Regions from separate parts of the Marinomonas sp. ef1 genome, predicted to be linked through region 3. Evidence: predicted binding sites of a transcription regulator. Region 3 holds the regulator's gene; each other region holds the start of a gene.
What was found. Region 3 encodes PhoB, which activates phosphate uptake and scavenging genes when phosphate is short. Its sites were predicted from a motif close to TGTCATANNNNTGTCANA; they were not measured.
Positions count from the first base shown of each region.

Region 1: ugpB (sn-glycerol-3-phosphate ABC transporter substrate-binding protein UgpB) is a predicted target of PhoB. The motif match lies at 954-971, and genes of this name have one in related genera.
Region 2: CCS02_RS19880 (PhoX family protein) is a predicted target of PhoB. The motif match lies at 1,105-1,122, and genes of this name have one in related genera.

Region 1 is NZ_NHTT01000006.1:148,892-151,167, forward strand. Features, by position in the region: gene ugpB (sn-glycerol-3-phosphate ABC transporter substrate-binding protein UgpB) at 1-894, opposite strand, end outside; gene CCS02_RS10250 (Hpt domain-containing protein) at 1,123-1,470, opposite strand; gene CCS02_RS10255 (ATP-binding protein) at 1,501-2,276, opposite strand, start outside.
Region 2 is NZ_NHTT01000019.1:44,422-46,697, forward strand. Features, by position in the region: gene CCS02_RS19880 (PhoX family protein) at 1-987, opposite strand, end outside; gene CCS02_RS19885 (DJ-1/PfpI family protein) at 1,340-1,936, shown strand; gene CCS02_RS19890 (hypothetical protein) at 2,123-2,276, shown strand, end outside.
Region 3 is NZ_NHTT01000004.1:221,105-223,380, forward strand. Features, by position in the region: gene phoR (phosphate regulon sensor histidine kinase PhoR) at 1-839, opposite strand, end outside; gene phoB (phosphate regulon transcriptional regulator PhoB) at 836-1,531, opposite strand; gene ubiA (4-hydroxybenzoate octaprenyltransferase) at 1,616-2,276, opposite strand, start outside.

The DNA of each region.
Region 1 (2,276 bases), on a different contig from region 3:
GTTAGAAGGCTGTTTTACCTTACCTTCCCAATAAGGAAGCTCGGCAACACCGAAATCGAATTTCGCATTACGCTTAATACCTGCATAACCTGCAGAAGACTCGGTAAACATGGCGCATTCTTGGCTATAAAATTTAGCCGCACCGTCATTGGTGCGGCCAGAATAGCTAAAAATACCGCTCTTCTGCCACTCGCCCATTTTCTGTACGTGAGCAACTTGCAATGGCCCATTAAATTTCAATTCTGTTTTCAAACCACCAAAGCCGTTATCCAAAGAAGCAAATGGCACATTGTGACGAGCACTTAGGTTTTCCAATTGAATCCAAGACTGCCAAGCCGTTGTGAAACCGCAAGTCACGCCAGACGCCAGCAATTTATTAGAAACACTTTCTACATCTTGCCATGTTTTTGGCGCTTGGCTAATACCCGCTTTTTTGAACAAATCTTTGTTGTAATACAGTACTGGAGTAGAACTGTTGAAAGGCATAGAAAGCATTTGACCATCGCTGTTCGAGTAATAACCCGTAACTGCACTCAAGTAAGCACTTTCATCAAACGCCTGACCTGAATCTTTCATCAGTTTATATACTGGATAGATAGCGCCTTTTGCCGCCATCATACTGGCGGTACCCACTTCAAAGACTTGAACGATAGCCGGTTGCTGTTTCGCACGAAACGCGGCAATAGCTGACGTCATTGTCTCGGTATAATTACCTTTATAAACTGGTTTCACTTCATAAGCGTCTTGAGAGTCATTAAACGCTTTGGCGATTTCATTTACTTTTTCGCCATTTGCACCACCCATTGCATGCCACCATTCTATTTCTGTGGCGGCAAAGCCTGAACTCGCAATAGATAAACCAACAACAACTGACGCTAACTTCAAATTATGCATTTCCGTGTTCCTCACAATGAGTTTTTATTAGAAAAGAAAGAACGACTATAGAAAGAAAATGTTTCACTTTGATGATAGTTAGGTTTCATTTGAAATACAATTACAATTCAAATGAAACTTTTTGACGAATAAACAGAAGAGAAATAGGCAAAAACAGCAGAAATGAAAGAAAAATAAGTGAAAACGAAAGCACTATGAAAGGTTATTAAAAGATCTATTAGATAAAATTTAACGCAAAACTTCTTGATTAAGGGCAAGCACTAAGGCCTTAAACTCATCATTCAAAGTCACATAGCTAGTCGGAAACAGGCCACTTTCACGCTTTATCGAGAGTTTTTCCATCTCGGCAATTAATCGACAAAAACGATAACCAGACACTTCCAACGCAGCACCTTTTAAACGATGCGCCACCAGAGCGAAATTATCCCAATCCTCATCTGCCATATGAGCCTGCAGCACTCCTAACAAGGTCGTTGCTTCTTTAACAAACTCCACAGCAACCAATGTCATTAATTCGTGGTTGTAGGCCAGACGACTCTCGTAATCTGTATTATCAAATACCTTAGGCTCAAACATGACAAAGAATCTCCATCTCAATACTATTCCCTAAGGAAGCCATTTTGTGAGTATTGCGATCAATTTATCTTGTGAAATCGGTTTTGCAATATGATCATTCATTCCTGCTGCAAAACATTCGTCTTCATCGCCTTTCATGGCATTAGCACTAAGAGCAACAATCGCTACATCAGAAGGCGTTTGAGCATCGGTAAACTGGCGAATGGTTCGAGTCGCTTCATAACCATCCATTACCGGCATCTGGCAATCCATGAAGATCATATCAAATTGAGTTGATTGGGCTTGCTCAACAGCTTTCTGACCGTTTTCCGCCACCACAACTTCTACGCCATATAAATTCAGCAAACCACGGGCAACAATCTGGTTGGTTAAATTGTCTTCCGCCAATAGAACTTTGGCTGTAAATATTGGCCGTCCATCTGGTGTTTTTTCTACGTCTTTCGCCGCCATCACAGGCTCTCCTTCAACTAACTGTTTTAGATTTTCAAAAACGTCCAGTAACGGCTGCTGAAATACGGGTTTCGTTAAAGAAGCATCGTACTTCTCTTTATCAAAATCCATACTTGAACGTCCTTGTAGTAATACTTGCTTAATCGCATTCTTCTTACAGAACACTTCTAATTCAGAAACTTCAGAAACAGCCGAAACGACATCTGAGTCCAGTAATATACAATTTCCTATCCATTCACTATCAGCAAGCGCACCGTTAACACTGTCGTAAGCATTGTAAATGACACCAAATGAATCGAGCAATGCAGCAACATACTCGCGACCAGTTTTATTACGATAAATTAACGTCACTCTAA
Region 2 (2,276 bases), on a different contig from region 3:
AGCCACGTAAAGCTTACCAGAAGAAAGGTCGCGGGCTTTATCTGCAATGAACATAAACAAACCGCTGTTTGTTGCATCGTCACCCATGATAACAGTACGCTCATCAGGCATAACTTGTACAAGCTCGTGAGAAATTCGACCCATACAGTAATGTTTCTTGATAGACCCCGTTCCGTCTTTGTTAACCGTTACTTCAGGCAAATGACCATAGTTGTATGGTTTGCCTTTGTTTTCATCACCAAATAGGTTTTTAGAATAGGCTTTGAATTGTTTGTCATCTGCTTTAAAGGCATCTGGCTCGTATTCTTCACTGGAAAGGTGAGTGCCCCAAGGTGATAGACTCGCACCACAAGTAATCCATAAACCACCAACATTCGATGTATCAACGTTGTGGTATTTAACTAGTTTCAATTCACCAGTTTCTGGATTTTGGTCTAAGGTCAGGATAGCAATAGGAGAAGGTAGCTTGCCGTACATGTCATCGCCAGCACCATCGCGAGTAGCATATTCAAATTGAACGACTGCAAAGACGTGATTACCGTAAACACCAGCAACTTTTGCGTCTTTAACAGTTAATAAGCTAGAGCCATCTGGACAGTCTGAGAAAAATTGGCGATTTCCGGCACTTGGATCAAGTATTGGCTTGTTGTTGATGTCGTAATAACCACCAGCAATCACTGTATTGCCATTACCGTCTGCAACTTTGTCGCCCGTCATGAAGAATGGCTGGTAATCCAGTTTAACCATGCGGCTTGTGCCATCTTCGAACTTCAATTGCATCGCTGAGTTAATAAGATTGGTTGACATGGCTGCAGGGTTGCTTAGTGATGGTGCGGCCATAGGAACAAAGCTAACAGAAGAAAGAGGGGCATCGGTCATTCCAGCAAAAGCAGTAGAGCTAAATACACCACCTGCAAGTGGTAGTAATGGTGCTCCAGCCATAAAGCCGAGCATACGACGGCGATTTGAGTCGACAGAATTAGTCATGGTTTTTTTCCTTGATTCCTACAGGTCGCAACCTGAACTACATGTGTAAAAAGAAAGTGAGAGAACCACTGAGATATGGTTCTTGAAAAAGATTAAATCAGGGTTTGATGAAGTTTCTGTGACAGGTTTAAGTTATTTGGTTGCAAATAGAAAAAATAATTCATGAATGAGAATGCTTTTTATTTCAATTAGTTAAACTCAGAGTAAATGCCCAGCTTGGCTTTTGAATCGAGCTTTCTTGCTATTGAGGATTCGTAACAAGGGCATTGGTTTTATGCGTCTCATGAATTTAATTATCATGAAATGAAGGAATAGGATATGTTTATGATCAAACGTGGGAGTAAATTAAATCATGAATATATCCATTTTAACTTTCGATGGCTTTAATGAGTTGGACTCATTTATAGCGCTTGGTATTTTGAATAGAGTGAAAAATAAAGGCTGGAAGGTATCTATTGCCAGCCCAACTAAACAAGTTAAGTCGATGAATGGTGTTGTGATTGAAAGGCAGGCTTCCCTTGAAAGCTTATCTTCTGCTGATGCTGTCATCGTAGGGAGTGGGATAAAAACAAGAGAAGTGGTAGCTGATGCATCTATTATGGCGCAATTACAACTTGACCCAAGTCGTCAGGTAATTGGGGCTCAATGTTCTGGCGCTTTAGTTTTAGCTAAACTGGGATTATTGGACGATGTTCCTGCTTGTACCGATATAACAACATTGCCATGGGTAAAAGAGGTTGGCGTTGAAGTACTTAATCAAGCTTTTTTTGCAAAAGGAAATGTAGCTACTGCTGGTGGCTGCTTGGCCTCTCATTATCTTGCTGCTTGGGTTATTGCTCGGTTAGACAGCATTGAAGAAGCGAAAAACGCTATCGACTACGTTGCCCCAGTTGGTGAAAATGAAGAGTATGTGAATCGTGTCGTGCATAATATAGCGCCATATTTATAGTGTGCTATAAAGACTAGTGTCAGGTAATTGATCTGAAAAGCACAAAGATAAGGTTAAAATGTGCATCTGTGCTTTGGGTGTTGTTCTTATCTTTGAGCCTCAATAGAATCAAAACTTGCTTCATAATTAACCTCGCTGTTAATTATGAAGCAAGTTTTACCTGATAACTGATTGAGAATGACCATTATGAAGAAAGTTTTTCTAAAAAAGCTGCAGTCTCTTACCGCAATTCTCGTTTTAAATACTGTGCCAGTCAGCTTTGCACAAACTGGCATGGGTTATGATGCGGAAATATCCTCTGCAAGAATCGTATCGGATGAAAGAAGAAGTTCCTCTAAGA
Region 3 (2,276 bases):
TTATGCCATTGGTTTTCTTCACGCTTGTCATTACTTTCTAATCGAGACAGCAGTAACAGATCCTCGATAAGTTGTTCCATCCGCTCAGACTGCTCTGACATATTCACAATGCCTTTTTGCATGCTTTTGGGCAGGCTGTCCTTAAACATGTCTAGGGTTTCTAAATAGCCTTTAATGACCGTTAGCGGCGTTTTCAGCTCATGTGATGCGTTAGCGACAAAGTCTTTACGCATCTGCTCTAGCAAGTGTAAGCGGGTCACATCACGAACGAAAATCAAGTGATCGTTTTTATCGTACAGCGTGGTTTGAATTTCTAAATACACGCCATCTTTGGCTGGAGACTTGATGACCAAAGGTTCACCGAAGCGTTTTTGGCTGAAGTATCGGAAAAACTCAGGACTACGGACAATATTGGTAATCACTTGGCCGCGATCGACAGGACGCATTAATCCAAGAAAATGTGCTGCCGAGTTATTCCACCATTCCAAGTTGCCTTGGTTATCAGCCATGATAACGCCTTCTTTTAAGGCGGTTGTAGAGCTTTCAATTCTTGTTAGGGCTTGGCGCATGCGACGTTTGGATTTGCGCTGTTTCTTATGCAATCGATAGACTGCATCGAATACTTCACCCCAAATTCCACTGGCTTCTGGCGGTGCTGCACGACCAGAATGACGCAGCCAATTATGGAATTGATATAGCTGATAAAGTTGCCAGTACAAAGAGCCTAAAACGTACAGCAGCAAAACACCCAACAACTGACCAATGACTAGGCCTATGACAATGCAGGCTGCGAGCCCCGCGAGCCAAGTAATAATGGTGTTTCGCCAAACTGTTTTCATACGGACCTTTTTGCTGAGAAGCGGTAGCCTGTTCCTCGTACAGTTTGTATCAAGAAATCATGAGTACTACCAATGGCTTTGCGTAAACGACGTATATGGACGTCAACGGTACGTTCTTCAACGTAGACATTTCCACCCCATACTTGATCCAACAATTGTGCTCTTGAATAGGCACGCTCTTGATGGGTCATGAGAAACTTTAATAGACGGTATTCTGTCGGCCCCATATCTAAAGGACGGCTGCCTATGGTAACTCGTTGACTAATTGGATCAAGGGTTAGGCCTTCGATTTCGATTGGCTCATCAACCCCTTGAGGTGTCGCGCGGCGCAAGACAGCTTTGAGTCGTGCAACTAATTCACGAGGTGAGAAAGGCTTGGTGATGTAATCATCCGCGCCAACTTCTAAACCTTGGATCTTATTGTCTTCTTCACTTTTCGCGGTCAGCATAATGACCGGAATTTCAGCCGTCGTAGTGTCTTTTTTCAATCTGCGAGTAAGCTCAATACCGCTACCGCCGGGCATCATCCAATCTACAAGAATTAGATCTGGACGGTGGTCCACAATGATTTCATGCGCTTGCTGAATGTTTTCTGCTTCCAAATACTCGTAGCCTGCCATTTCAAGAGCGATGGCGATCATTTCGCGTATGGAAGATTCGTCGTCAATAATTAATACTTTTTTACCGGTCACAGGATTTATCCTCATCTCAGGAACGGTTTCATTAAAGCGATCTAATGTGACAATTCGGTTACATTGTCACAACTTTGCCATATATTACATAAAATAGCTTGCGACTAGACCAATGAAGACACAGTAACCAACGCGGTTGTTATCTAAAAAAGATCGGAAGTAAGCTTGGCGGTCGCGTTCTTTTGCTTGTTTAAATTGTTGATAAAAGAGTCCGACACAAACGATTAGTGATACAAAGTATAGCCAATGTAGTCCTGCTAGTAGGCCAATCCACGTCAATAAAGATAAGGTTAGCCCTTGCAGGCAAACAATGACAAATAAATCGTATTGCCCAAATAAGATTGCGGTGGATTTGACGCCTATTTTGAGATCATCTGGACGGTCTGTCATTGCATAATACGTGTCATAAGCAATGGTCCAAAAGCAATTCGCGACAAACAACATCCATAATTCGGGATCTGTTAAGTCCCCACCTTGGGCGCTGTAGGCCATAGGGATCGCCCAAGAAAAGGCCAAACCAAGGAAAAGCTGAGGCAGATGAGTATATCGTTTCATAAATGGATACAGTGCAGCAAGGCCCAAACCTGCAAACGACAGTAAAATAGTCCTCAGATCGGTAAATAGCACTAGGATAAAACTTAAAATCGATAAAGCACAAAACAGCATCAGTGCTTCTTTTTCGGATACTCGACCAGAAGGCAAAGGGCGATTTTTGGTGCGATCAACAAAACCATCGATTTTTCTA